Regions from separate parts of the Thermoanaerobacterium calidifontis genome, predicted to be linked through region 2. Evidence: riboswitches for the same ligand, from Rfam matches in the RefSeq annotation. Region 2 holds a riboswitch; each other region holds the start of a gene.
The links. Region 2 has a riboswitch for S-adenosylmethionine ahead of metK (methionine adenosyltransferase). Riboswitches for the same ligand answer to the same signal wherever they lie in the genome.

Region 1 (8,326 bases), 1.2 Mb from region 2:
ACTTACTGCAAAGCAGAAAAACATAATAATGCTTTACTTTTTCGAAAGGAAGACACTTGTTGAAATATCAAAAGAATTGGGAGTAGGTTACCAGAGTGTTGTTAAACTTAAAGACAGGGCTTTAGATAGATTAAGATTTTTGATAAAAAATGATATAATTATGTAAAACGGCTTGAAAGGATGATGTATACTTGGAAGCTAAAAATCTCGGCATAAATGAAGAATTATTCAAAGAAATAATCGAGTTGAATCAAAAAGCCCAGTTTCACAATCTAATCGGCATGGAGATTGCTGAGCTTGGCAGTGGTAGAGTGACGATGGAAATGACGATTTCCGAGAAACATCTAAATATCTTTGAGATTGCTCACGGCGGTGTACTTTTTTCTCTCATGGATACAGCTATGGGAATTGCCGCAAAGACGATGGGGAAAAACATGGTGACTCTGGAGATGAATATAAACTATATAAAGCCCTTAAAAGCCAAAGACAGAATCAAGGCAATAGGGAAGATCATCCACATGGGCAAGACGACTGCTGTTGCAGTATGTGATGCATACAATCAGGATGGCAAGCTTGTGGGATCTTCCCGCGAGACATTTTACTGCATAGATTAAATGGTATACAATAAAAATAAGATGAAAGGAGGCTGTGAAAATGAATTTTGATAGCTTTTTGTACAATACAAGACCTTTTTTAAATTATCTGTTTGATTTTTATAGCAATTTAGATGACATGAAGTTAAGCACCGTCATAAAAGATGCTGGAAATGCTGACAATGTGTCGATTATCGTCGTTGACATGATAAACGGTTTTTGCAAAAGTGGGGCTTTGTCAAGTCCTCGAATAGGAGGGATTATAGAACATATAAAGAGCCTCATTAAAGCTTCGTACAGGATGGGCATAAAGAATGTGATGTTTGTAAATGATGCCCATGCGAAAGGTGCAACAGAATTTGCTGCTTATCCAGAGCACTGTATCAAAGGAACAGATGAAAGCCGTATCGTAGAGGAGCTTTTAGAGGTAGTCAAAGACAAGCCAAATGTGTACGAGAAAAATTCGTTAAATGTGTTTTTCGGCGGAGAAGATGGTGATGGAAATAAGTTCTTGAGAAAGATATTTGATATGATAAAAGGAGGCAAATCTACATTTATTATCGTAGGCAATTGCACTGATTTGTGTGTATATCAGACAGCGATTTCTATAAAGATGATTGCAAACGCCAATAATTTAAGCGCCAATGTGATTGTGCCTGAAAATTGTGTTGAGACTTACGATATAAGCGTGAAGACAGCGGAAAGGCTTAAAATAGTTCCACACGATGGTGACTTAACGCATACTATGTTTCTATACCACATGAAGCTTAATGGCATAAATATCGTAAAAGAACTGCTGGAAGAATAAAATAAAAAGTTTTAAAGAGCTCTTTAACGTATAAAGGGCTCTTTTTATTAATAAATATTTATAAGATATTTATATTTTATTTATCAGTTGTAATGCTTTTGTAATATTGATAATATATAATGGATTTATAGAAAAATGGCTGTTTTAGATGAATGATGAAGAATTTTGTTGCAAATTGCTTTTTATTGTGAGGGATCTTAGGAGGGGATTTCAGTGCCAAAACCTTTAAACGAAAACGCAAGATACATGGCAGGACTTGACGGACTACGTGCTTTAGCTGTGCTTGCTGTCATTGGATATCATCTTAATCTGACTTTTTTGCAGGGTGGTTTTTTTGGCGTCAGCATATTTTTTGTGTTGTCAGGGTACTTGATAACAAATATAATTGCATCAGAATGGGAGAAAAACAATAAAGTTGATTTAAAAAATTTTTGGAAGCGCAGAATGTTGAGGTTGTTTCCAGCTCTTTTTATTATGGTAATTGTAGTCGTCTCTTATGTTACGCTTTTCGATGCTTCAAGGCTTTCATCTATTAAAGGCGATGCTATAACAAGTTTGCTTTATGTCAACAATTGGTGGCTTATATTTCATAAAATATCTTACTTTGCTAAGTTTGGACCACAATCGACGTTTGGCAATCTATGGTCACTGGCTGTTGAAGGACAGTTTTACCTTATTTGGCCGTTAGCATTGATTGTGGCATTTAAGTATATAAAGAAGAAAAAGTATATCTTTGTTATCACTTTGCTGCTTTCTGCGCTTTCTGCTTTAGCAATGGGTATGATGTACATTCCAGGAATGGATCCCAGCCGTGTATATTATGGCACTGATACGCGCGCTTTTGGGCTTCTTTTAGGTTCAGCTTTAGCGTTGATTCTGCCCAGCAACAAATTTTCCAACAATGAAGCTAAAAGAAAAGTATTGATTTATGATATGATTGGCTTTTTGGCAATAGTTTCGATTTTTGCTATGCTTATGTACGTCAATCAATACGATCCGTTTGTATATAGAGGTGGCATGTATTTGCTATCTGTAATAACTGCTGTGGTGGTAGCTGTGTCAGCACATCCTAAAAGCTTGTTGGGGAAAATATTAGGATGCGCTCCATTAAGATGGTTGGGGGCAAGATCGTACGGAGTATATCTTTGGTACTTTCCGGTGCTTATTTTGACGACACCAACTGTGGACACGAAAGGCTTTGATCCTATTCGGGCGCTGCTGCAGGTATTTATGATCATTGTTATTTCTGCCTTTTCATGGAAATACGTGGAGGATCCAATAAGACACGGCGCACTTAAAAAAATCATAAACGACTTAAAATCATTGAGGTTTGAAAAAGGGAAAATACTACCTACACTTAAAACATCTGCTTTAGTTTCATTATCCGTATGCTTAATGGGCACTTTTATTGCAGGTATGAGTGGAATCATACCTGCCAGCGCATCAGTTGCATTAAATTCAGGTTCATCAAATATTGCATCAGATTCACCATCTTATGTAGGAAGTAGTAGCAATATTGGCAGTGATGTGCAGGACTACAATGATAATTTGCCAGATAATAGGAGAGATATTAAGTACTATCCGTATAAAGGCGGAAATTCAAACTCAGCAGTATCAAATAGCGGTGATTCCACAACCAGCAATGTGCAGGATGGAAAGGGTATAGCCATAATAGGTGACTCAATATTGATAGATACAAAGCCTTACTTGGAAGAGATGTTGCCGGGAATCACGATTGATGGCAAAGTAGGAAGACAAATGTATCAAGCAAAAGATGTCGTGAAAAACCTCAAAGCGAAAGGAAAAATAGACACATTGATAGTTGAGTTGGGGACAAATGGGCCTTTCACTGAAGACCAGCTTTTATCGCTTTTAAAGAGCGCAGAACCTGTAAAACGCGTAATATTGGTAAATGTCCGCGTCCCACGCCCTTGGGAAAGCATCGTCAATGAGACGTTGTCAAAAGTGTCTTCAGAATATCCCCACACTACTTTAATTGATTGGTATAAAGCCAGCTATGGACATGATTCATTCTTTTCACCCGATGCGGTTCACTTAGAGCCCAGTGGTGCGAAGTATTTTGCTTCACTTATAGCAAATGCGGTAAAAGAAGAAAATTAAAACGATGTAAAAAGGCTGCATTTTGCAGCCTGTAATTATTCTAAGACTTTTCGAATCTCGTTTAGCTTTGAGTTATTTTTGTACTTCATGTATATATAGAAGGGTATGCCGCACATAAGCATTATAAATCCGTACATGACAGTCTCGGCTCCAGACCCGTATATTGTCCACATGGCGTATGCAAAGCCTAAAAGTGGAATAATGGAATTCTTTATAAAGCCTAATACGCTGACGTTTTTGTCTCTTTTTATAAGAAGCATCATTTCAGATGCGGCTGTAAAAGCGTACACAGGTAGGAAAGACAAAGTTGCCAGCAGTATTATAAAATTAAACGCAGAAACCAGAGATTTTGTATAGTTCATCAGCAATAGCAGATTTACAAGCACCGATCCTATGATCAATGATACGTGAGGAGTCTTGTATTTAGGATGTACTTTTGAAAAAATCTCTGGAAATAGACTGTCTTTACCAGCCGCATAAGCCACACGAGCTGTAGATAAAAGCCATCCGACAGTTGTGCCAAGCACACTTACGACAGAGCCTACTATTATGACATTCGCAATGTTTTTTCCTAAAAACTGTTTGAGGATGTCGGCTATTGGAGAAGCACTTTTTGCAAGCTGGCTTTGTGGCATTGCACCCATTGCCGAAAGGTTTATGGCAAGGTACATCACTACAGCTATTAATATTCCGAATATGGTGCTTAACTTTACGTTTCTTTCAGGGTTTTTAATTTCTTCAGCGGTTATTGACGCAGTTTCAAGTCCTACAAACGCCCACAGCGTTGAAGTTGCTGCTGCAGACAAAGTATTCATGCCTTTTCCTGCAGGGAACAATGGCATTACATTGCTTGACTTGAAATGTACTGCTGATACGATTATGAAGAATAAAAAAAGACATACTTCAAACACAGTTATTGTTGTTTGAGTTGAGCCAGCCTTTTTTACACCTATTATATTGATTATCGTAAAAATCCATAAGATTCCACTGGTGTACAGAAAAGCGGCTAAATGATTTTGCGATAAAATCGGGAATAAAGCGCTTGAGTAACTGGCAACTGCAATGACAACGGCAGCGTTTCCGATCCATGAACCATTCCAGTATAACCACGCATTGATAAAACCTATAAAGTCTCCAAAAGCTAATTTTGAGTATTCATACGGGCCACCGGCTTTTGGAATCCTTGAACCTAAATTTGCAAATGATAATGCCAACAATATTGATCCGATGCCTGTAACAAGCCATGCCAGTATTGTTGCGCCAGGACCTGATTTAGATGCAAGTGTAGCAGGAAGCATGAATATGCCGGAACCCATCATGTTACCTGTCACAAGTGCTGTGGCGATAAATAGGCCAATGTCTTTTTTGAGCTTTTGTGTTTTGTCCATATAGTACAATTCCTTTCTATAAATTTTTGAAATAGCATAATTAAATTAGCACAGGAAAGTGAAAAAGTCAATGAATAATTTTGCAAAAATGATATAAAAAATGCAGGATATAAAATCAAGTTTTATAACCTGCATAAATCATATTTATTCAATTGAATTCACATCGTATGGTGTTTTTTGGTATACATAGTAATTTAACCAGTTAGAAAACAATAGATTTGCATGGCTTCTCCATTTTACAATTGGCTCATTGTTAGGGTCATCTCCCGGGAAATAGTGTTTTGGTATTTTTATAGGAATGCCTTTTTTTAAATCTCTTTCGTATTCAGATTTTAGAGTCAAAGGATCGTATTCAGAGTGACCTGTCACAAATATCTGCCTGCCAGATTTTGATGCAACTATGTATACGCCTGCCTCATCTGATTCAGAAAGTATTTCAAGGTCATCTACAAGCTCTATATCTTCTTTTCTGACTTCCGTGTATCTTGAATGGGGCGCATAAAATTCGTCGTCAAATCCCCTTAATAAGTCGACATTTTTTTTGGAAACCTTATGCAAAAATACGCCAAACATTTTTTCTTTCAGTGGGTATTTAGGAATCCTATAATGGTAATAAAGACCAGCTTGAGCACCCCAGCAAATGTGAAATGTTGAAAATACATTGTGTTTGCTCCATTCCATTATTTCTTCAAGCTCATGCCAATAATCAACATCTGAAAAGTCCAAAGTTTCCACTGGTGCTCCGGTTATTATGAGACCGTCAAATTTTTCATGTTTTACGTCATCAAATGTTTTGTAAAAAGCTTCTAAATACTCTGGCGCAGTGTTTTTAGATTTGTGTGATGCTGCATAGAGAAATTTTAGATCGATTTGCAGTGGATTGTTGCTAAGTAGCCTTAATAGCTGTGTTTCTGTCACACTTTTTGTAGGCATCAAGTTTAAGATGGCGATCTTAAGAGGGCGTATATCTTGATGAATTGCCCTTTCTTCAGCCATTACGAATATATTTTCTTTAGCTAAAATATCGATGGCAGGTAGGCCATTTGGTATATTGATGGGCATTTGCAAACCTCCTTCAATGTAAAAAATAAAACGCCTCAGAGATGAGGCGTAGATAATCACATCTACTCATCTCCCAAAGCTATAAGCTTTGCAGGAATTAGCACCATTTTCATAAAATATGACGGTTGCCGGGTTTCACAGGGCCAGTCCCTCCACCACTCTTGATGAGTTTTGATTTACGATATTAAATTGTTAAAATAATTATATATTTATTGAAGTTTGATGTCAATAATATGAAGGACACTTTTCGCTAATTCTTATATTGACAACTGTTTGTTTATGAATAGCTTAAAATAATCCAATTTGTGGCTTTTATTTAGTATGTTTTGCAATTATAATTGAATTTAGAGGTGAAAAAAATGTATGATGCAATAATAATAGGTGGAGGACCTGCAGGATCCACATTAGGAAGAAAGCTGTCTAAAGAAGGATATAAGGCATTGTTGATAGAAAAGCATGTTTTTCCAAGGTACAAAGCTTGCGGTGGTGGAATAACGAAAAGGTGTTATAAGTTATTAGATATTGATATAAGCCAATATGTAGAAGATATTACCAATGAAATTGTCTTTAAATTTCCAAACGGCAAACAGACTGTTTTACAAACCGATGAACCTATAATATATCAGGTAGACAGGGTTAAATTTGACAAATATTTGATCGATATGGCAGCTTATTACGGGTGTGAAATACATGATGGGGAAACATTTTATGATTTTTATGATAATGGCAAAAGTCTTGTTGTGATGACAGACAAAGGCGAGTATGAAACGAAGATTTTAGTAGGTGCAGATGGGATAAACAGCAATGTGGCTTATAAAACAAGATTAATAAACGGTAAAAAAGGTATAGCACTTGAAGGCGAAGTATATGTCGATAGTAGCTTAATAGATGGATTAAAAGGAAAAGTTGTGGTGGATTTTAATGCGATAAAATATGGATATGGATGGGTATTTCCTAAAGGTGATAGATTGTCTATTGGTGTCGGGACTTTTTTAAATAAGATTTCAAATATAAAGGAAATACTGTCTAAAATGATAGAGGGAAATGTGGACGAAAATATAAAAGACTGTAAAATTTACGGTCATCAATTGTCGTTTCCTGATGGAAGCGATGGAGTATTTAATGATGATAAAATAATACTAATTGGAGATGCTACAAGGCTTGCCGATCCATTTACAGGTGAAGGGATATACAATGCTTTGCTTACCGCAGACATCTCTTTTGACGTTATAAAAAAGCATTTCGATGGAGAATGTGGATTGGACGAATATACATATAGGATAAACAGAGAAATTGTGCCAGATGTCGGTTGGGCGTACAGATTAGCGCAATTCACATACAATAATATGGACTTCATAGAGAAATCTGTAAGGCATTTTCCTAATGTGCTATCATACTTTGTAGATATTATGATGGGTGATAATACATATAAGAATTTTAAAGTAAAAGTTCCAATGTATTCACTGCGCATAATGAACTCTAAGACGAAAATCAAAGTAGAATGAGATGCTATCAGAAAATAATTGACTTTCATGTTCAGGTAAATTAAACTATGTATAGGTAATACCCCTTATGAGTATAGAAAGGAGAGTTTAAACATGAGTTTATTTGGTCCAAAAGGTGAAACTGTGACGATCGATGTAAGAGGTATGTCGTGCAATCATTGTAAAATGACTGTAGAAAAAGCATTAAAAGGCCTTGATGGAGTGTCAAAAGCGACAGTAGATTTAGATAAGGCCAATGTCACCGTAACATACGATCCTAAAAAAGTTACTATAGATGACATGAAAAAAGCGATAAATGATGCAGGATATGAAGCTTAATATTTTATTATATGATTAATTAACCGCTAATGCGGTTATTTTTTTATGTTTAATGTATAATAAAATTGAAAAATGCTGTTTACAAAAAGCTTCATTTGATATATAATAATTACATAAAATCCAATCGGAATAGTATATTTTAAAAGGAGAGGATACAATGTCAAAGATTGCAAAAAATCTAACGGATTTAATAGGCAATACGCCGCTATTAGAATTGTCAAACTACAATAAAGAAAATAACCTTGAAGCAAGGCTTATAGCAAAATTAGAGTATTTTAATCCGTTAAGCAGTGTGAAGGACAGAATCGGATATGCTATGATAAAGGATGCAGAAGAAAAAGGGCTTATAAATAAAGACACTGTTATAATTGAGCCAACAAGCGGCAATACAGGAATAGCATTGGCTTTTGTTGCAGCGGCTAAAAAATACAGATTAATATTGACTATGCCTGAAACCATGAGCATTGAAAGAAGAAATTTGCTTAAAGCGCTTGGCGCTGAAATAGTGTTGACACCTGGTCCAGAAGGCAT
Region 2 (8,326 bases):
GCATCTTTTGATGTCACTAAAAAACTACCATTACGAGACGTACAAGCACAGCATAAGAGTCGCAAAGTTATCATACAATGTAGCAAACATGATGCGGCTTAATATAAAGGAAAAAATAACGATATACAAGGGTGCATTGCTGCACGATATAGGCAAAGTGATGATTCCGATTAGTATTCTTGCAAAACCAGATAAACTTACAGAATTGGAATACGACGTCATGAAATTGCATCCCAAATACGGCGCCGATATACTGGAAGCCTTAACACCACTTGCATATTTGACATCTACTGTGCTATATCATCACGAAAGATTAGATGGAACTGGCTATCCTTATGGACTAAAAATCATTCCATTTGGCGCACAGATTGTAGCAGTGTGTGATTCTTTCGACGCAATGACAAACGATAGACAGTATAGAAAAGCTAAAAATGCTATTGAAGCAATACAAGATTTGAAAGAGTGCGATGCAAAGTACAACCAAATGCTTGTTTCAGCATTAGAAAATTTGGTTAAAACAAAGACACAAATTCTCGAAAAAGAAAATAGAGAAAGCAATGGAATCGCCATCTAATTTATGCTATAATAAAAGTAGCGGAGCGTACAATTTTTATAAAAATCGCGGCTATAAATATAAATATACAAGCCGCAAAGCCCGGAGGAAACTCCGGGCTTTAAAATTATTATTTATTGAAAGCAAGTTTTTTCAGTATCTCAACTCTGTCAGTTCTCTCCCATGTAAGGTCAAGATCTGTGCGTCCAAAATGTCCATATGCTGCAACTTGTCTATAAATAGGCCTTCTTAAATCAAGATCTCTTATAATAGCAGCAGGTCTCAAATCAAATACTTTTTTAACTATTTCTGATATCTCTTCATCAGATATTTTCCCAGTGCCAAAAGTATCTACATTGACTTCTAATGGTGTAGCTACGCCTATAGCGTACGCCAATTGAACTTCACACCTTTCAGCAAGCCCAGCAGCTACGATGTTTTTCGCTACATACCTTGCAGCGTACGCAGCAGATCTGTCTACTTTCGATGGATCTTTGCCAGAAAAAGCACCACCGCCATGTCTTGCATATCCACCATAAGTGTCGACTATTATCTTCCTTCCTGTAAGGCCGCTGTCTCCTTGTGGTCCACCGACTACAAATCGCCCTGTCGGATTTACATATATCTTCGTGTCATCATCAATAAGCTCTGGTGGAACAATGGGTTTTATTACATACTCTTTTACGTCATTTTCAATCTTATCATGATCCACATCTGGTGAATGCTGTGTCGACACAACGATTGAGTCAACTCTCTTTGGCACATCGTCAACGTACTCAATCGTCACTTGTGTCTTGCCATCAGGCCTTAGATAATCTAAAGTGCCATTTTTCCTTACTTCCGCTAATCTGCGGGCAAGCCTGTGTGCTAATGATATTGGAAGAGGCATAAGCTCAGGCGTCTCTGTGCATGCGTATCCAAACATCATCCCTTGGTCTCCAGCGCCTTGTTCTTCAAGCTCATCGTAGGAAATGCCTTTTTTTACTTCCAGTGCCTTATCAACTCCCAATGCTATATCTGGAGACTGTTCATCTATTGAAGTAAGCACAGAACATGTATCAGCATCAAAACCGTACTTTGCTCGAGTATACCCTATCTCCTCTATGACCTTTCTTGCGATTTTTGGTATGTCGACGTAGCATTTTGTAGATATTTCCCCCATCACCAATACCATACCTGTTGTAACGGCAGTCTCGCAGGCTATCCTCGCATAAGGATCATTTTTTAAGATCTCATCTACAATAGCATCAGATATCTGATCGCAAATTTTATCTGGATGTCCTTCAGTAACTGATTCTGAAGTAAAATACTTTTTCATCTGTATCCTCCTTTTTTAAATCACATAAAAGACCTAAAACAAAATAAAACCTCTCCAAAAGAAGAGGCACATCCACCCTCATCTTTCAGAAGTAAACTTCTGCGAGAATTAGCACCTTGTCGTAAGACAGGTTGCCGGGCTTCACAGGGCTCTTCCCTCCACCTCTCTTGATAAGAGTTTCACTTATTTAACTTAAAATATAATATCACAGTACAACTAATAAGTCAATTAGAAAGTGAAAAAGTGCTTGACGACTGTCAAGCACTTTAAAGTTAATATATGATAATGAAGGGGTTTTATGCCTTTTAGAAAACAACAAACTTATCTCTTGGAGCTCCACAAACTGGACATTTTTCTGGAGCCGTATCAATTGCCGTATATCCGCAAACAGGACAAATGTACACTTTAGAAATAGCTATGTCTTCATTTTTAAGTGCCGCTGCTTTTGCATCTGTATACATCTTAGCATGTAACTTTTCAGCTTCAAGAGCATAGTTGAAGCTTTTATCTGCAGATTTCTCCTCCTGCAAATCTGCTACGGCTTTATATGCTGGATACATTTCTTCTACTTCAAATGTCTCACCTGCTATAGCTTTGTCAAGGTTTGATACTGTGTCTTTTACTTCTCCCAATGTCTTATAGTGATTTGTAGCATGGACTAATTCGGCATAAGATATGGCTCTAAAAAGCTTTGCTATGTTTGGCTTACCCTCCTTTTCAGCCACATCAGCAAAAATTTGATACCTCATGTGAGCCTGGCTTTCACCTGCGTATGCATCGCTTAGATTTTTTGTCGTCATTTCTCTCATTTCAAAATCTCCTCCTTTTTTAATCTAATACTTTGTCCCCTGGTTTCCAACCTACAGGACAAGCATGACCTGTTTGAAGTGCATTAAGCACTCTCAATATTTCATCGACATTTCTGCCGATTACTGGCTCATGTACAACTTCGTAATCAACAATTCCCTCAGGGTTAATGATGAATGCAGCTCTTAATGCTATGCCAGCATCTTCAATAAGTATTCCATACTGCTTCGTGACTTCTTTGTTGTAATCAGATAAAAGCGGAAAATCAACACCACCGAGGCTATCTATCCATGCCTTGTGTGAATAAACGCTATCTGTGTTGATACCTAATAGCTCAGCATTGAGCTTGTCAAACTCAGGTTTCATCCTATTAAACTCTGGTATCTCAGTTGAACATACTGACGAAAAGTCCAGTGGATAAAAGAAAAGCACTACCCACTTACCTTTATAATCGCTTAAGGATATTTGACCTTTTGTGCTGTCTAACTTAAATTCAGGAGCTTTCTTACCTACCAACGACATATGTACCCACCTCTCATCTATTCTTAGTCAATCATCACATCGGATAAGCTATTAATATTTTATTTCTATTAATAACTATTTTCCCTTCACAAGTATTATTATACATCAATTATTTTTTATGTCAATAGGATTTGGAAAATTTTTTATCGATGTTTTTAAAAATCATTATGATAAGGAAATCTTGAAAGGCAAAATAAAAAAAGGCCCTTTAGCCTTGTATTCATGGTGGAGGGAGATGGATTCGAACCATCGAAGGCACCAGCCAACAGATTTACAGTCTGCCCCCTTTAGCCACTTGGGTATCCCTCCATGATTATTTTATTTTAATGTGAGAAAAAATATTCACAAATAGAAATGGTGGTCGCAATAGGGCTCGAACCTATGACCCCCTGCTTGTAAGGCAGGTGCTCTCCCAGCTGAGCTATACGACCAATCATGGTCGGGGTGGAGGGACTCGAACCCCCGACCCCATGCTCCCAAAGCACGTGCGCTACCAACTGCGCTACACCCCGGCGTCTCGCGACATATTTGATTATAGTTGAAATCTATCAATTTCACAAGATTTATTATTCCTCATTTTAGCCGGTTTCCATCAGTTAATTTGGCATTTTTTCGATATCTTTCGCTTATGCTCCATTTATCTTTTATAATCATTATACACAATTTAGGCAATAATAATATTAGTTTTTATTTTTATTTTATGAAATTGTAACACGGCTGTAATATACAAAAGGTACAATATGGTTGTATAGGTATGGAAAATTTATCAACCGCGCTAAATTGCCGAAGATAAGTTTTAAAGAACAATTGCTAAATACATAGGAGGGATTTTCGTGAAGTACCGAAAAGTTATAAGCATGTGTATATCTTCAATAATCATTTTTTCATCGGTTTTTATGAATGGTATTGCTGCAGATGCTTACACCGTAATAACTTCAAATGAAAGCCAGCAAATATTAAGTAAAGGTGTTACAGAAAAAAACATTACATATTTTACGACAGATGGTTTCATCAATATCAATGTTTTGGATGTGGACTTAAGCGACAGTAACACATCAATATCCACCATTTTTAATCCATCTGGTTTTAAAGACAGAATGGATGTAGAAGACATGGCAAATGGAAACGGTGCTATAGCCGCAGTAAATGGTGATTTTTTTGACACGAAGCAAGGGTTTATCGTAGGAGCATCAGTTAAAGACGGAAATCTTTTAACTGTCCCATACTATCAAGGGAATTACGCCACATTTGCCATAGATAAAAACAATGTTCCATCAATAGGATATTGGAAAAGCACTTCTCTTAGCATAACACTACCTGACGGCAGTCAAGTTCCAGTAAGTGCTTTAAACAACGTAGGTTCCATAGGCAGTGGTACATCTTGCGTCATATTTACAAAGGACTGGAATGATGAGACACCGGGTCTAAGCGATAGCTATAAAGACCTTGTTGAAATATTAGTTGACAAAAACAACAGCGTCTTGGAGGTAAGACAGGGTGAAGGTCCTGTAGCAATTCCCGATGGAGGCTATTCTATAGATGCAACAGGTGATGTCGCAAAGATTCTTTTAAATCTAAAGCAAGGAGATAAAGTCATCAAAAATATCTCTACAGATCCTCCATTTGACAACTTTAAGATGGCTGTAAGCGGAGGAACCATTTTGGTACAAAACGGTTCAATACCGTCGCAATTTACCGACAATGTAGACGGCATATACGCAAGGACAGCTATAGGCTATACTGAAGATAAGAAGCATGTAATAATAGCAACAGTTGACAACGCCAACACGAGAGGAATGACAGAAAGTGAATTAGCGCAGCTTATGTTAAGTTTAGGCGCTTATGATGCTATGAACTTAGACGGCGGCGGCTCAACTCAAATGGCCATAAGACCTTTAGGAGATAGTCAAGCAAAGCTCCAAAATGAAGTTCCTGGTTTCGAAAGAAATGTAGCCAACGGCGTTGGAGTATTTAACACAGCACCAACAGGAAATCTATACGCTATAAAAGTTGAAGCAGATAGCCCAAATGTCTTTGTAGGCACCCACAGAGCAATCATTGTAAAAGGATATGATGCGAATTATCAACCAGTAAAAATCGATCAAAACTCCGTATCATTTTCAATAAGCGGCATAGCAGGAAAATTTGATGGAAATGAATTCATGCCTCAAAGTGCGGGTGATGGCGTAATAATAGCAAGAGTAGGCAATGTGACTGGTACATTGAAAATAAAGGCTTTAGATGCTATAGCAGACATAAGATTTACGCCTTATTCGGTCAATGTCGATAAAGGCGGGACTACATCAATATCTGTGATAGGCAAAGACATAAACGGCTATAGAGCACCTATAGAAGACAGAGACATAAGCTGGACTGTCTACAACAATGTAGGCACCATTTCAAATGGAGTCTTCAAAGCAGCCAATAGCGATCTATCTGGTGCTTTATCGGCAAATATAAATGGAAAAGTAGGAAATTTAATGGTAAAAGTGGGGCAAGGATCAGATTTTGATGCGTCACAGCTTCCAAAGCCATTGGACTTTGAATCTATTGACAGCAAAAATAAGGAAGTAAGCGTCAGCAACACTAACGATTCGTTTAAATTCATGGTATTTGGGGACACAGATTACAATACGCTTTTGAAGCTTCAAATTTCCTTAAAAGCTGCCAGCATAGCCAATAAAGACTATCCTTTAGTAGTTTTCACAGGGGATGTAAATGACAAAGTCTTAAAATCACTTACGATTCCTTATATAAAAGCAGGTAATTCTTATGGAGTATATGACTTTAGAAATTCGACATTTATCATGTTAGATGATACTAATGGAGGTTTGCTATCATCAAATAAGGATCAGTGGAGTTGGTTTTTAAACACATTAAACAGCGTAAAAGGAGATAATCTATTTGTAGTTTTGCCAAAACCTGTATGGGGCTCCGATGGGTTCAAAGATACTAAAGAAGCACAACTGTTTGAGGATACACTGCAAAAATTCAGAGAAGATACAGGTAAAAACGTATGGATAATATACAACGGAGATACGCCTTTTTATACGACATTGAATGACAACATACGGTATATATCTAATTATGGAACAAATAATGGCAGTGGTAGTATGGATATATACAATGACGCCAGATACATTTCAATAATGGTAAATGGAAAAGACATTTACTATCAAGATAAAAATTTGTTTACAAAGTAAAAGATGCGCTTTATACGCATCTTTTACTTTGATGTATTTTTATCATCAAAATACTTTTTCACCACACTCTTTAAAAAATCTATGTCATTTTCTGACAGGTGCTTTTTAAGTATATCCATCATCTCGTAGCTTTCTTCTGCTGTCACACCATCTTGAGACATTTTCATGATCTCGCCTATGCCTGACGGACCTAATTTCATCAATATGCCTATAGCCTTAGATTTTGTTGCAAAATCCATCTCTCTTTGAACACTTAATATTTTTTCAGGCGTCACAACTATTCTATTCAAGTTTGAATTTTCACTGCTTTCTTTTGAATTGTTGTTGCCGTTTATATTTGTAAAATTTCTGTTCCTCTCTTGGATTAATTTATCCAGCGATTTTTCATCAAATTTTCTTATGTCATTTTCCTCACCGTTCTTTTTATCCGAATTTTTCTTATCGCTTTTTTCATTATCTGCTGCCAATTTATCTTCATTTTCTTTCAAATTTGGAGTGGTATTGAAAACAGGTACCTGCAACTCATTTTGATTGATTTTATCCGTAGATGAGTAGTATGTACTTTCATTCTCCGGTTTTAAGACTTCATTTGGAGGTGGCTGTTCTTTTATAAAAGCATCAAGCATAAATATAATACTGGCAGCCGTAATAGCGACAACGATCCCAATGCTAAAGGTTGATTTCTTCACCAAAAAACACTCCCTTCGAATACTTTTATTATTTCATCCTTAGCTGCATTTAATACAAATTTTGGAGGAAGATTTTATGGATGAATTGCGGGTTAGATATGACGACAAAAACGCCATCAATCTCATGTCGGCGTATTTAGCAGATCAGATAAACTTTGATTCGGTGATACTTTGCATAGGTACCGATAAATGCATCGGAGATTCGTTAGGCCCTATTGTAGGAGACATGTTATCAAAAATTACCAGCGGCATAAGCATATATGGAACATTAAAAAATCCGATACATGCAATGAACCTTGAAGAAAACATCGCACACATAAAAAGAAAGCACCCATACAGCAACATCATTGCTGTTGATGCTTGTCTTGGAGATAAGGACAACATAGGTAAAATATCCATAAAAAAATCGCCAATATATCCTGGTAAAGGAGTAGGAAAAGTATTGCCTGCTGTCGGCGACATATCTATAATAGGCGTGATTGACGCCTTTGACATAATACCTGTACATAATACAAGGCTTGGATTTGTATTTGAGATGGCAGAAGTCATCGCCATGAGCGTACATAGAGCTTTTTATTTGAAAGCAGCCATAAAAAATAACTCTGACATAAGTCAGAGCTAATCTTTTTTACTTTAGGTACAATGGTATTGATACAAGATCTTGAACAGAGCCATCTTTTGGACTTAATGAAAATACCTGTAATGTGCCATCTTGTGGTGTTGATAATGGATTGTACTGTATGTCTGCCTGAAAATCTCCCCAAGATGGTGCACCCGCACTTGCCTGCACAGACGTCTGTGTCAATATATTGCCATTTGAATCTAACAGTCTTATATTCACAACAGCTTCAAAAACTCTGGCCTTTCCTACCACTTTTATAGGGCTTGTCACGCTGTTGTTTCTCATAGGCGACAGCACGATTATGTTTGCCTCTTGGCTGCTGTAGGATGTGATTATGTTTTTGTCAGAATCAATCACAGCCCGCGCTTCTTTGTTTTTCGTCAAAATCATGCCAAGCTCATCACCTACTTTTATATCTGTAAAATCCATGTCTGTCTCTGAATACTGGTAACCACCTTGACTGTCATAGCCGATCTTTGACTGGCGGTGTATTATGGCATTTGGCAATACCTTAATATCTGGGCCTGCTACATTGTTTATGTCACTTGTATCTTGATATTCCCGCTCTATCGTAACGACTCTCGTATCGTAATTGATGGCTTTTACGATGCC
Region 3 (8,326 bases), 1.3 Mb from region 2:
TTGCAAAAACCATCTGGCCTTCCGTGCTTGGACATTTCGAAGAGTTTTCATCAGATGTCGTTTCATATTTTACGTACCTTAAAAACCGTTCAACTGCAGTTTCCAATATTACCCCTTCTTTCACAAAATATTCTACAATTTAATTTTATCACTTATAAAAAAATTTTAAAAGAATTAAAGCCTGGGCTGTTACCAGGCTTTAATAAAATTATACAGAAGTTAAACATCAAAACTTCTCCCAATGGATTACATCTTGCAATGATTTTTTGTTTCTTGGGGCTGGATTGTCTTGACTGTATCCTAATGGAATGATAGAAATCATCCTTAGATTAGAAGGAACGTTTAGCCGCTCATTAATGTCATTTTCGTAACTGCGGTCATATCCAGCGACCCAGCATGAAGAAATGCCGTGTGCCTTTGCTGCTAACATTATGTTTTCTGTTGCAGCTGCTCCGTCTTCCAGATGATGTCTATTGTCTTTCTCGCAGTATACTACGACACATGCTGCCGCATCTTTTATAAATTTACCGTATGTAGCCTTCTCTGATATAAACTTTAGAGTCTCTTTATCAGTGACAACCACAAAATGCCATGGTTGAGCGTTGTTTCCTGACGGAGCCAATCTTCCGCAATCGATTATGTCCTCTAAAATATTTTTTGGTATTGGCTTATCTTCAAAAGTTCTGACAGCTCTTCTTTGTTTTAATACTTCTATTGCATCCATTTAAAACACCTCCATCTATATTATAACCACAATAAATTTGATTTCAAAATTTATAAAATATTTATTGACGTAAAACTATCATTATGCAAAAATAATAGTAAAGATAAGGGGGAGATATGTGATGGGTAGCATTGAAGGCAGAATCGGCGGTGTATTTGCAGGATATGACATATATGCGCTGTTAGAAGATGGAAATGTTAATGGAAGAATTGGAGGTTCTGTCATTGGTGATGATATAAACATAAAGTATTCTTTGACTGATGGTACTATCAATGGCAGATTTGGGGGAGCGATTTTTGGAAAAGACATATCTGGCAATATCGGAAGTGATTTTGTAGATGCCAGGATTGGCGGTAGTATTGATGGGCATGACCTGAAACTGAAACATGAAGGGAATACAGTTTATGGCAGATGCGGAGGCATTGTTGATGGATTTGACGTTCTCATAAATTTTCGAGGGTCTACCGCAACAGGTAGATTAGGCGGCACATTCGATGGTTTTGACGTTGAGTGCCAGTGTGTAGATATAGAGCCAATAGTGTCAGCTGTGATAATTGCATCAGCATATTATCTTTACAAGAAAAAACAGAATCACGGTTCTGCAGGTGTAAATACTAATTAATTGAATTCAATTAAATTTATGGGAGATGATTTTATGTCGAGGCTTAAATACATCATTGAGCTTAAAGAATACTATGGCACTGACTTAAAGAGGATAAATCACGCGTTGAAAGTGCTTAACTACGCTGACAGGATTGTTTACGGTGAGAATATTGCAGATGAAAAGATGAAAAAGGTCATATACATAAGTGCAATTTTGCACGATATTGGCATCAAAAAGGCTGAGGAGAAGTATGGCAGCTCATCTGGCAAATATCAGGAGATAGAAGGACCACCGATTGCAAGAGAAATAATGCTAAAAAATAATGAAGATGAGGATATTATAGATAGAGTTGCATACATTATAGGTGGACACCATACGGCGTCTAAAAATGATGGAATCGATTTTCAGATAATATGGGAATCAGATCTTTTAGTCAACATCGAAGAAGACGAATTGTACAAGGATAAAGAAAATGTGGCAAGTATTATTGAGAAAAATTTTAAGACACAGACAGGCAAGATGATTGCAAACGATATGTTTCTAAGCTAAAGCTTGATAATATGTATCATATGGTATAAAATATGAGATGTAAAAAAAGATTGGAGGTTTACATATGACAAATGTATTAAACTTTGATTATTCAAATGCGCTAAACTTTGTCAATGAGCACGAAATATCATATCTTGAGAAGCAAGCGCTTCTATCATTAGATATGGTGCTTAACAAGACAGCTCAGGGAAGCGATTTCCTTGGATGGGTTGATTTGCCTAAAGATTATGATAAGGAAGAATTTGCTCGCATTAAAAAAGCTGCAGAGAAGATAAAATCAGATTCAGATGTACTTGTGGTTATCGGTATTGGTGGTTCATATTTAGGTGCAAGAGCAGCGATTGAGATGCTTACACACTCGTTTTACAATGTTTTACCGCAATCTGTTAGAAAAGCACCAGAGATATACTTTGCAGGAAACAGCATAAGCTCTACATATCTTCAAGATTTATTAGAAATATTAGAAGGAAAAGATGTTTCTATAAATGTAATATCGAAATCTGGCACTACTACAGAACCAGCTATAGCTTTTAGAGTTTTCAGAGATTTCCTGGAGAAAAAATACGGAAAAGAAGAAGCAAAGTCAAGGATATATGTTACGACAGACAGGCAAAAAGGTGCCCTTAAAAAACTGGCTGACGAAGAAGGATACGAGACTTTTGTGATTCCTGACGATGTAGGTGGAAGATACTCGGTTTTGACGGCTGTAGGTCTGCTTCCTATAGCGGCTGCAGGAATAAATATCGATGAAATGATGAAAGGTGCATACGATGCATCTATAGTCTTCAAAAAGCCGGACATCAAAGAAAATTTAAGTATGCAGTATGCTATTGTAAGAAATGCTCTTTACAGGAAAGGAAAATCAGTTGAAATTTTAGTCAACTATGAGCCAAGGCTTCACTATTTTTCAGAGTGGTGGAAACAGCTTTTTGGTGAAAGTGAAGGAAAAGATCACAAAGGAATATATCCTGCTTCAGTTGATTTTTCTACAGATTTGCACTCAATGGGACAATTCATTCAAGATGGCAGCAGGATAATGTTTGAGACTGTCATAAATGTTGAAAGACCACTTAAAGAAATAACTATAAATGAAGATAAAGATAACATTGACGGGCTTAATTTCTTGACAGGCAAGACAGTTGATTTCGTAAACAAGAAAGCTTTTGAAGGTACGGTGCTTGCTCACAATGACGGCGGAGTGCCTAACCTGATTGTGAATGTGCCTGAGATATCGGCTTACAATTTTGGATACCTTGTATACTTCTTTGAGATGGCTTGTGGCATAAGCGGTTATTTAAATGGCGTTAATCCGTTTGATCAACCAGGCGTTGAAGCGTACAAGAAAAACATGTTTGCACTTTTAGGCAAACCAGGTTATGAAAAAGAGAAAGAGGAATTGGAAAAGAGGCTAAAGAGATAGTTATGAAAGATATGCCGATTGGCATATCTTTTTTTGTCAGAATGATTTCATGTATAATATTATATATGAGAATTGTTTTTGGATGGTGATGAAATGGAAGTTGGCATATCGACGGCTTGTTTTTATCCTGACTATCTTACAGAGGAAACGATTCCTATAATAGCTAAAATGGGCATAAAGAGTGTGGAAGTTTTTTTGGAATCTTACAGCGAATATGATGAAGATTATTGCAAAGCTATGAGGGATGATTTAGATAGATACGGCATTGAAGTTAATTCAATACATGCTATAGGCACTCAGTTTGAACCGCAGCTTTTTTCAGCAACTGAAAGGCAAAGGAACGATGCCTCAAAGATGCTTATTAAAGTCTTGAAAGCGGCAGAGATACTTAAGGCAAAGATTTACGTTTTTCACGGACCTGCTGTTAAAAAAGATACGACGCCTAATATTGATTTTGACAAGATTGCGAAATATGTAGATTATATAGCTGATACATCAGGAGAATATGGGGTTAAATTTTCTTGGGAAAATGTCTATTGGTGTTGGTTTGCATATCCAGAATTTGCTACATTCATAAGACAGTCTGTGAAAAGCAGAAATGTTTATTTTACATTGGATATAAAGCAGGCGATGAAAAGCAAGAAAGATCCATTTGGATACTTAAAATCAATGGGAGATAAACTCGTCAATGTCCATTTATGCGATTACGATGATTGCGGCAGTTTGTACCTTCCAGGCAGAGGAAGTTTTGACTTTGCAAAGCTTAATAGAGAGTTAAAAAAATTGGATTACAATGGATCTATCATAATGGAAGTCTACAGAAACAACTATAAGGATATTGATGATTTAAAAGAAGGCATTGAATACCTAAAAAGCATCTTTGAAAAATAAAGATAAGGGAAGTAAACCCTTATCTTTAGACTTTTCCTGGCACCATCTGCTTTATTCCGCTTGAATCTAAGGCGATGCCATAGCCATACGCCTGCGTAGAGAAATTCAGTTCAGCTTGTTGCAATGGTATGCCTTTGATAGTGACATTTTTAAGCTCACCTGTGCCTATACCTCTTTTAGCACATTGAAACAAGTAGTTGACGCCTTGAGGCATAAGTCCAAACATTCTGGCACCTACTGTATCTGTTGCTACAGGATCTGTTCCTGCTATTATCATGTTTGCATTGATAGGCTTTCCTTCTGATGGCCCTGTGCCTATCATCGCTTCTTGACCGCTTAATATCGTAAGATCTATAGATATTTTTTCAGCCATAGCCCTTATGAAATTGTGAAGGTCATCGTGTATGCCTAAATTTTTTTTGGGAAATCCGTGTATTTCTGCGGGAGGCCAGCTTAAAGCTATGTTTTTTATTCCAAGCGATACTGTAGCTTCTTCGTGTATTTTCATTTGAGTGAATGAAATTAGTACATCCATTTTTTCATAAAGTTCATTTACTTTTGTTGATTTTAAAAGACAGTCGTCCAGCAGCAATTCTACGTAAGGACCGTAATTTAGATCTACAAATTCTACGCCTTCTTCTGAAATGACTTTATCAAATCCATTGTCAGATAAAACTTTAGGCGTAGGATCTCCACCAGAGCCGGCGGCAATCACAATCCTGCCAGGATTTTTAGACTTTACGTATCTTATAAGGGCTCTCAATGTATCTGGTCCTACTATCGTACCGCTTTGAGGAGGCTTGCTTTTAACGAAATTTGGCGTTATTACAACGGTATTACCCGTTTCGATTAGATTTTGCAAAGGTAATAAGTTTAAAGCGGTATTTAAGTTTTGTATCTCATCAGGGCCAGATGCTATTGCTACTACTGGTTCTACAATTTTTCTGTACCTCATAAAATCACCTCATATATATGATTTGCATTTTATCAAAAATTAAAATATCTAAGCAAAAAGCCTAAGTAATTTTAACATTTCAACAAATATTTCATTGACAATTGTACCAGAGGACGGTATCATATAATTTAATAAATTAATATAGTAAACTCTTATCAAGAGCAGCGGAGGGACTGGCCCTATGAAGCTCGGCAACCGGATATCACGGTGCCAATTCCAGCAGCATATCGCTGAAAGATGGGAGCAAAAATATCTCTTCTTTTGGCGAAGAGTTTTTTTATTTTAAGGAGGGGTCGTTTTGCGAAATTCTGAAAATTTGTGCCAGAAACTTAAAAATAAGCAATTTGTCATAACCGTGGAGATATCGACGCCAAAAGGAGCTGATATTTCGAATTCTATTGAAGAAGCAAAAAAATTATATGGAATAGCAGATGCTTTAAATATAACTGATTGTCCTATGGCAAATATGAGAATGAGCCCTATTGCATTGGCACATCTTTTGCAAAATCATCTAAATATAGAAACCATATTTCACTTAACGTGTAGGGACAGAAATCTTATTGGCCTTCAAGCAGAGCTTTTGGGTGCGTATGCTCTTGGAGTCAGAAATATCCTTGCACTTACAGGAGATGATCCAAAACGAGGTGATGTGCCACAGGCAACAGGCGTGTACGACGTAGATTCTGTAGGTCTTGTGAAGATAGCAAAGTCGCTAAATGATGGCTTTGACTACAACGGAAATAAATTAGAATCATCTACAAATTTCTGCATAGGGACAACAGCAAATCCAAATGATTTAAGACCTGAATCAATAGAAAAATTAAGGACGAAAATAGAATGTGGAGCATCTTTCATACAGACTCAGCCTGTCTACGATGATGAGATTTTATACAGATTTCTTGATGCCGTAGAGCAATTTGATATTCCGGTTTTAGTAGGGGTGCTACCCCTTAAAAGCTATAAGATGGCTGTTAACTTGAACGAAAAGGTGCCTGGCATCGAGATACCTGAGAAAATAATAGACAGGTTGAAAAACGGTGAAAAAGGTGAAGGGACAAAAATTGCAATAGAATTTATAAACAAGATAAAAGATAAAGTGGGTGGTGTTCATATCATGCCACTTGGCAAGACAGATATAGTTGTTGACATTGTAAATGGCGTAAAGAACATGAGATAAAATGATATAGAAGAAGTATTGTAGTCATCATAAGGAGATGTTGCAATTGGATATTTTTAAGAATTTAAAGAATAGCATAATCGTCTTTGACGGAGCAATGGGCACTATGCTTCAGAAAAAAGGACTTAAATCAGGAGAATGCCCTGAATATTACAATCTCTTACATCCGGATATTGTGTACGAAATCCACAAGTCGTATATTGATGCAGGGGCAGATGTTATTGAGACAAATACATTTGGCGCCAATAGGATAAAATTAAAATCTTACAATCTTTCAGATAAATTGCCTGAAATAGTCAAAAGCGCAGTACAGATAGCCAGAAAAGCTGCTGGTGATAAAGCTGTTGCTCTTTCTATAGGGCCTATTGGCGAATTGATGGAACCTTTTGGCAAGCTGACATTTGACGAGGCTTATAGTGCCTTTGCAGAGGTTGCTGTAGAAGGGGAAAAAGCCGGTGCTGATTTGGCACTTATTGAGACTATGTCAGATATATTAGAAGCGAAGGCGGCTATTCTTGCTGTAAAGGAGAATACTAATTTAAAGGTAATTTGTACCATGACGTTTCAAGAAGATGGAAGGACGCTTATGGGGACAGACCCTGTTACAGCAGTAGTAAGTCTTCAAGGGCTTGGCCTTGATGCCATAGGTGTCAATTGCTCTACGGGACCTGACATGATGGCAGACATAGTGAAGAAGATGGCTGAAGTTTCAAGGATACCAATTTTGGCGCAGCCAAATGCAGGAATGCCTCATTTAGAGGATGGATTGACTCTTTACGACATTACGAAAGAGAAATTTGCCGTCGAGACAAAAAAGCTTTTAGAATGCGGGGCATCTATTGTTGGTGGTTGTTGTGGGACGACTCCAGAATTTATTAAGCTTTTGAAAGCTGAGATACATGATACAGAGAAAAAAACTGCCGTGAAAGAATACACAGCAGTTTCATCAAATACAAAGACTGTTTTCATAGGCAGCGATTATCCTGTGTGTGTAATCGGCGAAAGGATAAATCCTACAGGAAAGAAGAAATTGAGTGCAGCTATCAAAGAAGGCAATTATAATCTGATCTACGACGAAGCTGTATCGCAGGAAAAGCTTGGGGCAAGCGTACTTGACGTGAATATTGGTGTGCCTGGCATAAATGAAGAGGAATTGATGCCTAGAATCGTTTCGCAGGTACAGAACATCGTCAATGTGCCATTGCAGATAGATAGTAGCAATGTAAAGGCAATTGAAAAAGCAGTAAGGATAGTAAGAGGTAAGCCTATTATAAATTCTGTTAGTGCAAAAGAGAAAAGTTTACAAGAAATATTGCCTATTGTCAAAAAATACGGCACAAGTGTTATAGGACTTACAATAAGTGATGACGGTCTTCCTAAAAATGCAGATGAAAGGCTTAGAAACGCTGAAAAGATTGTAAAAGCTGCTTTAGAGTATGGAATACCAAAAGAAGATATAATAATTGACTGTATCGCACTTACAGTGTCATCTGAGCAGACAGCAGCAATGGAAACATTAAAAGCCATCAATCTTGTTAAGTCTAAGCTTGGAGTAAGTACGGTCATAGGACTTAGCAACGTATCTTATGGATTGCCTGAGCGGCAACTTATAAATACTGCATTTCTTGCGATGGCGATATCATACGGCTTAGATGCTGTTATAGTCAATCCAAATGATAAGATAACAATGGATATATTGAACGCTTCGATGGTCTTATCATCAAGGGATAAAAGATGCGAAAGATACATAAATACATATAAGAAAGATGATGGGATAAATAAGACGCAAGTATTATCTGTAGGGAAAAAAACAGATAGTAATGCAAGCGAGATGCTTTACAGAAATATATTAGATGGCAAAAAGGCTGATATAGATAGATTAGTGATGGAAATACTTAATGAAGGATTAGAACCATTAAGCATAGTAGATAATACGATAATACCTGCGCTTAAAGATGTAGGAGATAAGTATGACAAAGGGATATATTTTCTTCCACAGCTTTTAA
Region 4 (8,326 bases), 100 kb from region 2:
AGTCGTAAGCAGAGAATCAAATCCATTAGAGCCTCTTGTCATAACTATCGGCAGCATTGAAGGCGGATACGCCAGAAATGTCATTGCCAGCAAAGTGCGCATGTCTGGAATAATAAGGATGCTAAATGAGGAAAACCGCCACAAGATAGCCTCAAGGGTTGAAGACATAGCTAAAAATACTGCAGAAGCGATGGGAGGCAAAGCCGAATTTAATCGCGTGGAAGGATATCCGTGCCTTATAAACGATAGCAGTATGATAGACATAATGAAAAGAAGTGCTGCATCAATCGTAGGTGATAGCAATGTAATAAGCGTATTGCCGACGCTTGGCGTTGAAGATTTTGCATACTACTTGAAGAAAGTTCCCGGATGCTTTTATAAATTAGGATGTGGAAATAAGGAGAAGGGAATAGATAAGCCCATTCACAACAACATGTTTGACGTTGATGAAAGCTGCATTCCTTATGGCATAGCTATACATGTATTGACTGCCATAAATTATTTAAAAAATGACTCAAAAGATGCAGTTAAGCAAAAGAGGACGCTTAAAAATATGCTTAATTACAGCGACTCTTTATAGAATTAGCAATTTTATTAAAAAATTTTTGTAACCAATAAAAATAAATTGGAAATCAAAAACGCCTTTGATACATATTTATGCATGATTTTTTGCCATATATAGCAATGCTGATGTATAATTTTGAGAATAGGTTTATATATTTGCAAAAATACAGGAAATCTTGCAAAAATAATTTATATGAAGTAAATCTTGACAAAATTAGATTTTTGATGCATAATATGTATTGAAGGGTGGGTGATGAAAGATGTTATTTATAATAACATTGATGGCATTTATAATGATATTTGTACCCGCAACGATAGAGAAAGACAACACTGAGTACGAAGAGTTTTTAAGAAGTGAGTTTGGCTACAAAGATACGGTTGATACAGCAATTAAAAATGAAGATTTCAGTGAATTAGCGTATAGTTACAAGTTAAGATAGATGAAAGATTCCTCCCATTTAAAACACTACATCCGGCTATGCCGGATATTTTTATTTTCTGCCCCGAACCCATCGGCTTAATGTTGGTAAATGTGAAGAAAAATGATAAAATATAATGTATCAACAATCAACGAGGTGATATAATGGAGATAAAAGTTGAAAGCTTTAAATTAGATCATAGAACGGTGAAAGCACCGTACGTGAGAAAATCAGGCACTTTAGTTGGACCTAACGGTGATGTTGTAACCAAATACGACATAAGGTTGACACAGCCAAATGTAGATGCAATACCTACAGGTGGCATTCATACATTAGAGCATTTATTTGCTACTTACTTTAGAGATTATTTCGACGACATAATAGATATTTCACCTATGGGGTGCAGGACTGGATTTTACCTTACAAAGTTTGGAGACACATCAATTGACGAGATAAAAGATGCCTTGAAAAAAGTCTTGGAAAGGGTCTTAGCTACAAAAGAAGAAGATGTGCCTGCTACAAATGAGATTCAGTGCGGAAATTATAGAGACCATTCTCTTTTTACAGCGAAAGAGTATGCGAAGGCTGTTTTGGAAAAACTTTGATGAGTAATATATATTAAAAGCCGCGAATAAACTATTGTGAGGTGTCATGTATGCGCAATAGATCTTTTGTTCGCGGTGCTTTTATTTTAACTATAGCCAATATAGTTGATAGGGCTATTGGGTTTGTATTCAGAATCATTCTTTCTAATCTGCTGGGCTCTGAAGGAACCGGCATATATCAAATAGCCCTGCCGATTTATTTTGTATCGATAACATTTATAACATCAGGCATTACGGCAGTTACGTCCCGGTTTGTGTCTGAAGAAAGAGCCAAAAATAACAAAAAAAATATTTTCAGCATAATGGAAGTTTCTTTTTTTATCGTAATTGTAATGGGTATAGCAATTTCTTCTATAATATTTTTTAATGCCAAGTACATATCAAACAACTTGCTTCACGAGCCACGAGCGTATCTATCAATATTGATTTTTTCACCTGTACTTATTGTGGTTTCATCATCTTCTATATTCAAAGGCTTTTTCCAAGGTTTAATTAACATGGTTCCTGCATCGGTGTCTGAGATTGTTGAGCAGATAGTGAGAGTTTTTTTGACATTGTATTTATTCAGCGTATTTACAGGAATGAAGCTGGAGTATGCTGCAGCAATAGCCGTGTTTGGAATAGCCATAGGAGAAGTAACAAGTTTTATCATGTACATATTTTACTACAGGCGCGAATTAAAATACATAAATGAGGAAATGCCAAATGAAGGTACAATATGGAAGAAGGCAGATATTGCAAAGACAGTAATAAAGACATCTTTTCCAATTACCATCTCAAGAATGATTGTAAACATCTTGGACTTGTTTGAATCTCTAATTATACCTTCAAAGCTTGTTAAATCGGGACTTTCACACAAAGAAGCTATATCTGAGTTTGGTAAGCTGTCTGGGATGGCTTATCCTCTTGCATACATGCCTGCGGTTATAACAATGAGCTTATCAGTTACAGTGCTTCCTGCCGTTTCAGAAGCGGCATCTTTAAAAAGATGGGATACAGTAAGACAGAGGATAAATCAAGCGATAGGGTATACTACTATGATAGGCATACCGGCAGCCGTATTGTTTGTAATGTTACCTGATGAAATAGCTTCACTGCTTTACCCTAAAAGTCCAGGCGTCGGCGTACTGGTTAAGCTTATAGCTGCAGGAAGCATTTTTGCGTATCTTGAATCAATAGTCACAAGCATATTAAATGGGCTTGGAATGCAAAATTTAGTTTTGAGAAATTCTGCTATATGGACTGCAATCTCTGTGATTGCCATGTATTTATTAGTACCTATACCTAGCTTAAGGCTTTTCGGGTACATTTACGGCTTCATATTCGCTGATGCCTTTGTCTTCTTTTTGAATTTTAAAGCATTAGTTAAGCTTACTAATTTAGAAATTGATTTTAACAATTGGTTCTTAAAACCGCTTATAGCTGCACTTATAATGGGCATTTATGACACGATCGTTTATTTTAATCTGACTGCAGCAATTGCGAACGAATGGATTACAATGTCTATTACAGTATTATCGGGATTTTTAGTGTACATTATATCATGTCAACTTGTGAAGCTTCCATACTTGGAGGACTTAAACAGACTGATATTTTCCAGAAATAAATAATAAAACCCGCTTAAAACGGGTTTTTTCTCATGTTAAAAAGCTGGAACTATAGCGCCTTTGTACTTGTCTTCGATAAATTTCTTGACCTCATCAGAATTTAAGGCTTTTGCCAACTTTTGTATCGCTGGATCGTTTTGATTGTCTTCCCTTACGACTAATACATTAGCATAAGGAGAATTTTTGTCTTCCATAAAAATTGCGTCCTTTAGAGGATTTAAGTTTGCCTCTAATGCAAAATTAGTGTTTATAATGGCTAAATCCACATCTTGAAGTGTCCTTGGAAGCTGAGGTGCTTCAAGCTCTACAATTTTTAGGTGCTTTGGATTATCTACGATGTCTCTCGGAGTCTGTGTAAGGCCATTTGGATCTTTTAGCTTGATTAGTCCCTCTTTTTGCAGTAGCAGCAGTGCTCTTCCTTCATTTGTGGCATCATTTGGTACAGCTACTGTTGCGCCATCTTTCAACTCATCCTTTGATTTTATCTTTTTTGAATATGCGCCCATCGGTTCCACGTGCACTTTGACTAATGGGACTAATTTTACATTATTTTTCTTTTCAAAGTCCTCAAGGTACGGAACGTGCTGGAAGAAATTTGCATCGATTTGCTTGTCGACAAGTGCAGTATTTGGCGTCACATAATCTGTAAATTCTTTTATTTCGAGATCTACGCCTTCTTTTGCCAGGATAGGCTTTACTACGTTAAGTATTTCTGCGTGTGGGTTTGGCGTTGCGCCAACGACTATTTTCGTCGTTTTATTAGAGCTATCTGCATTTGAGTTTGCATTGGACGCAGTGGATACATTGTTGGACTTTGTGCATCCTGATAAGATAAATGCAAATGTTAATATAAGCGTGAGAAGTAACAATGATTTTTTCATTACATACCATCCTTTCATCTTTTATCAACTTTTTTTGCGAGATAGTTTCCTATTCTTTGCACGATTTCTACAAAAATTATTAAGACTATGATTGTGGCAATAAGCACATCTGTCTGAAACCTTTGATACCCATATCTTATAGCGAGATCTCCTAAACCACCTCCTCCGATAGCACCTGCCATAGCAGAATACCCTAAGATGTTTATCACTGTAAGGGTTATTCCCAGTACAAGCGATGGCAATGATTCTGGAATCATGACTTTAAATATTATCTGTGGTATTGAAGCGCCAACTGATATAGATGCTTCAATGACGCCCCAGTCTACTTCTTTTAGGGATGACTCTATAACTCTTGCCACAAATGGTGCCGCTGCAATGGACAGTGGCACTATGGATGCAGTAGGTCCTATAGTTGTGCCAACTATAAGCCTTGCCAATGGGAAGATCGCGATTATGAGAATTATGAATGGCACAGATCTCATGACATTGATCACAGTACCTAATATCTGATTTAACTTTAGATTTTCCTTTATATGACCTTTATCAGTTATGACGAGTATTATGCCAAGAGGCATTCCTATGATTACTGAGAAAAGCGTTGAGAAAAATACCATGTATAAAGATTCCCAAAGAGGCTCTTCCATAAGCTGCCACAAGTTTAACAAATACTGCAATGTATTAGACGATACCATTTTTAAGCACCTCTATTCTAAGACCATTATTTTCTAAGAATTTTATCGCATCTTTTATGGAGTTTTCTTCACCACTTATTTTTATTAGGAGATTTCCTATTTGTAAGTTTTGCACCCTTTCGATATTTCCAGAAATGATATTAACTTCAACATCAAAATTTTTTATCATGTGGGATATGACAGGCTGATTGCTGCTGCTGCCAAAAAACGATAATCTTAAGATTTCCTCGTTTGGATTTTCGTCATCAAGCAATATATCTGGCGGAAGTTCAGCTATCATATCTTTTAAAAATCTCTTAGACGTTTCTGTTGAAGGGTTTGAAAAGATGTCTATTACATTTCCTTCCTCGATTATTCTACCGTCTTCTAAGACTGCCACTTTGTCGCACAGATTTCTTATGACAGACATTTCGTGAGTTATCACCACGATTGTGATTCCGTATTGCTTGTTTATGTTCTTTAAAAGATTTAAAATGGATTCTGTCGTGGTGGGGTCTAAAGCAGATGTGGCTTCATCAGATAGAATTATGTCTGGGTTATTTGCTAAAGCCCTTGCAATGCCTACACGCTGTTTTTGACCTCCAGACAACTGCGAAGGATATGCATATTTTTTGTCTTTTAAATCTACTACATCCAGCAACTCATCAACGCGCTTTTTTATGACAGAGTCGCTGACTTTCGAGATCTTAAGAGGAAATGCTATGTTCTCATACACTGTAGAGTTCATCAGGAGATTGAAATGCTGAAATATCATGCCAATCTTCTTTCTCATATTTCTCAGTTCTTTTGGCTTTAGCTTTGTCATTTCTACGCCGTTTATCAGTATGCTGCCAGATGTAGGTTTTTCCAACATGTTTATGCACCTTATCAATGATGATTTCCCGGCACCGCTTAGACCCATTATGCCGTAAATTTCACCATCACGTATAGTTAAGTTGATGTCTTTTAAAGCTATTACCTCTTTTCCGTTTGTGTTGTAAACTTTGCTTAAGTTTTTTATTTCGATCAAATCATTTCACCTTCTTTTCACAAATGTAGTTTAAAAAAGCAATAAAAAAAACCTCCAATGAAAGAGGTTTCGTCCTCTCTCATCTCTCAGCAATCGCTGCAGGAATTGGCACCATTGCACATACGTGCCGGTTGCCGGGTTTCATCGGGCCAGTCCCTCCACCTCTCTAGATAAGAGAATAATTTCGTTTTTAGTTGTTAAAATGATTATATAGGATGGATGTTGAAAAGTCAAGCAAAATTTTCATGCGACAATATTAAATTTTTGTCATAATAAATCTGACAGTGTATTCACAAGTTTGTGTTGATTTAATCAATAAATTGATTATAATTAAGATGAAAGATAAGTTAACTTATTAATAATTTGTCATAGACGAAAGGACAAATATCTATGAAAGAGTTAAGTAGGCGCCAATTAGAAATCTTCAAAAAGGTTATTTCAAAAGAAGTTTCCAGTTTGGACGATATCGTCGTTTTGTACAAGTTAAGCAAAAGGACTGTTTACAGAGAAATAAATGCAATAAATGAATATATAAAAGAATACAATTTGAAGCTTAAAAATGACGATGGAGTACTAGTCTTAGAAGGAACTGATAATGATATCGAAAAATTCAAATTCGATGTAATAGGTTATAGGCCAAGCATTGACGCTGATAAAAGGCGAAAGTTGATACTATCTGAGCTTTTGCAGATGAAAGAACCTGTAAAACTTGAGTACTTCGCTAAAGAATACAATGTGACTACGGCAACAATAAGCTATGACATTAAAGAGATCGATAAGTGGCTAAACAAGCAAAATGTTACAATTGTAACTAAGCCTGGCGTTGGCATATACGTAAAAGGCGATGAAAGCAATATAAGAAGGGCCATAATAAATTTTCTGTATGACAATGTGGAGACAAAAGACCTAATTGAGTTTTTAAATAAAGGGTACAATAATATAAACAAGCTTAGTGAAGACATAAATGATAGATTACTCAGGCTTATAGACTACGATACGGTTTTAAAGATAGAGAAGGCTATACAAAAATTGGAGAAATCCCTTGATTACGAATTAGCAGAAAGCTCCTACATGGGGCTTACGGTGCATCTGGCATTGGCGCTAAAAAGAATAAAAGAAGGCGAAAAGATAAAAATAGGTAATGAAAGTCTCTATGAGCTTAGGAAGTCAGATGAGTATAAGTTTGCAGAAATGCTTGCCAGGTTTCTGGAGGAAGAATTCGATATTTCTATTCCAGAAGATGAAATCGGATATATAACGATTCATCTACAAGGAGCAAGGTACAGGGCAAATACCGAAGACGTAAATGACGAGCTGTTAAATGAAATACTGCATGAGATGGTCAGCATTGCAGAAGATGAATTTGGCACTGATCTTAAAGGCGATACGATGCTTTTAAGCGGTTTAAAGACGCACTTAAGGCCTACTATCTTTAGACTTCGCATGGGTCTTGCGATTAGAAATCCGCTTATAAATGACATAAAAGAACGGTACAGCGGCTTATTTGAAAAATGTATATCTATTGCAAATGTGATTAAAGACAAGCTTAATGTTGATGTGCCTGATGATGAAATTGGCTATATTGCGATGCATTTTGGCGCATCTATAGCAAGAAAAAGCGATATGATGAAAAGGCACAATATTTTAGTCGTGTGTGCCAGCGGCATAGGGACATCAAGGATGCTTCTATCTAAGCTTCAGATGTTTCCACAATTGAATATTGTAGATACGGTTTCCAGCTTGAGAGTTAAAGACTTTAAAGATAGAGATGATATTGACTTGATAGTGTCTACAATTCCGCTGGACATAAAGGACAAAGAGACAATAATAGTCAATCCGCTGCTTTTAGATGAAGACGTAAAAAAACTGAAAGACGCTTTAAACACAGATTTTATAATGGACTTCTCGGAGAAAAAAGTCATAGGCGACAGGTACAAAGAATTGGAACACATTGCGTGGTATGGCAAAAGGATAATTGAGCTATGCGATTCCCTTAAACTTAAAGATGTCTATGGCAAAAACTCGAAAGACATCATAGATTCTCTATTAGAAGATTTTGCTGGTAATGATGGAATTAATAATGAGAAAATAAAGCAGATAGAGGATAAGCTTTTGGGAAGAGAAAGCCTTGGGAAGATAATACTTCCAGGGAAAGGGTTTGTAATCTACCACTGTACAGCATCTGATTTGGTGGAGCCAATCCTCGTCTTTGGAAAAGTGAAAAGCCATGTCAAGATGAAAAATTTGATTAACGAGTATGAAATCATAAAGACAGCTTTTCTAATGGTTGCACCGGATGACGACAAGATGTGGATAGAGATACTTGGCGATTTAAGTGTTTCATTTATTGAAAGCAAAGACTTGGTAAAAAATCTCAATGAGATTAACAAAATTGATGAGGCGAAGGAATTTGTGAAGAAGGCCTTGATGGATAAGTATTACGATGAAATAAAGAGAAATCTTGTAGGTGATTAAAATGTTTAGTATTTCGGTAAAGCAACGAAAAATTTTCTATACGATGCTGTCCTTGGTGTGGATTGCAACTGCTG

Region 1: another riboswitch for S-adenosylmethionine. It lies ahead of metA (homoserine O-acetyltransferase MetA); the one in region 2 lies ahead of metK (methionine adenosyltransferase).
Region 3: another riboswitch for S-adenosylmethionine. It lies ahead of ACZ42G_RS03890 (methylenetetrahydrofolate reductase); the one in region 2 lies ahead of metK (methionine adenosyltransferase).
Region 4: another riboswitch for S-adenosylmethionine. It lies ahead of ACZ42G_RS10885 (methionine ABC transporter ATP-binding protein); the one in region 2 lies ahead of metK (methionine adenosyltransferase).

The regions. Positions count from the first base shown of each region.
Region 1 covers NZ_AP042436.1:681,246-689,571, forward strand. Annotated here, with positions in the region: gene ACZ42G_RS03455 (sigma-70 family RNA polymerase sigma factor) at 1-166, shown strand, start outside; gene ACZ42G_RS03460 (PaaI family thioesterase) at 192-614, shown strand; gene ACZ42G_RS03465 (cysteine hydrolase family protein) at 655-1,401, shown strand; gene ACZ42G_RS03470 (acyltransferase family protein) at 1,615-3,522, shown strand; gene ACZ42G_RS03475 (APC family permease) at 3,558-4,910, opposite strand; gene metA (homoserine O-acetyltransferase MetA) at 5,055-5,972, opposite strand; SAM riboswitch class I at 6,036-6,143, opposite strand; gene ACZ42G_RS03485 (geranylgeranyl reductase family protein) at 6,332-7,477, shown strand; gene copZ (copper chaperone CopZ) at 7,571-7,795, shown strand; gene cysK (cysteine synthase A) at 7,953-8,326, shown strand, end outside.
Region 2 covers NZ_AP042436.1:2,180,942-2,189,267, forward strand. Annotated here, with positions in the region: gene ACZ42G_RS11440 (HD-GYP domain-containing protein) at 1-574, shown strand, start outside; gene metK (methionine adenosyltransferase) at 684-1,871, opposite strand; SAM riboswitch class I at 1,947-2,048, opposite strand; gene ACZ42G_RS11450 (rubrerythrin family protein) at 2,177-2,680, opposite strand; gene ACZ42G_RS11455 (peroxiredoxin) at 2,700-3,200, opposite strand; tRNA gene ACZ42G_RS11460 (tRNA-Tyr) at 3,424-3,509, opposite strand; tRNA gene ACZ42G_RS11465 (tRNA-Val) at 3,556-3,631, opposite strand; tRNA gene ACZ42G_RS11470 (tRNA-Pro) at 3,637-3,712, opposite strand; gene ACZ42G_RS11475 (phosphodiester glycosidase family protein) at 4,034-6,403, shown strand; gene ACZ42G_RS11480 (hypothetical protein) at 6,427-7,092, opposite strand; gene yyaC (spore protease YyaC) at 7,169-7,714, shown strand; gene ACZ42G_RS11490 (Gmad2 immunoglobulin-like domain-containing protein) at 7,721-8,326, opposite strand, start outside.
Region 3 covers NZ_AP042436.1:768,959-777,284, forward strand. Annotated here, with positions in the region: gene pepT (peptidase T) at 1-106, opposite strand, end outside; gene ACZ42G_RS03860 (nitroreductase family protein) at 227-724, opposite strand; gene ACZ42G_RS03865 (hypothetical protein) at 846-1,346, shown strand; gene ACZ42G_RS03870 (HD domain-containing protein) at 1,380-1,877, shown strand; gene ACZ42G_RS03875 (glucose-6-phosphate isomerase) at 1,942-3,297, shown strand; gene ACZ42G_RS03880 (sugar phosphate isomerase/epimerase family protein) at 3,376-4,188, shown strand; gene ACZ42G_RS03885 (DUF362 domain-containing protein) at 4,214-5,143, opposite strand; SAM riboswitch class I at 5,293-5,387, shown strand; gene ACZ42G_RS03890 (methylenetetrahydrofolate reductase) at 5,442-6,320, shown strand; gene ACZ42G_RS03895 (homocysteine S-methyltransferase family protein) at 6,358-8,326, shown strand, end outside.
Region 4 covers NZ_AP042436.1:2,078,544-2,086,869, reverse strand. Annotated here, with positions in the region: gene ACZ42G_RS10915 (M20 metallopeptidase family protein) at 1-580, shown strand, start outside; gene ACZ42G_RS10910 (hypothetical protein) at 825-1,004, shown strand; gene ACZ42G_RS10905 (S-ribosylhomocysteine lyase) at 1,148-1,588, shown strand; gene spoVB (stage V sporulation protein B) at 1,639-3,198, shown strand; gene ACZ42G_RS10895 (MetQ/NlpA family ABC transporter substrate-binding protein) at 3,231-4,076, opposite strand; gene ACZ42G_RS10890 (methionine ABC transporter permease) at 4,091-4,768, opposite strand; gene ACZ42G_RS10885 (methionine ABC transporter ATP-binding protein) at 4,755-5,777, opposite strand; SAM riboswitch class I at 5,854-5,954, opposite strand; gene ACZ42G_RS10880 (BglG family transcription antiterminator) at 6,168-8,252, shown strand; gene ACZ42G_RS10875 (hypothetical protein) at 8,296-8,326, shown strand, end outside.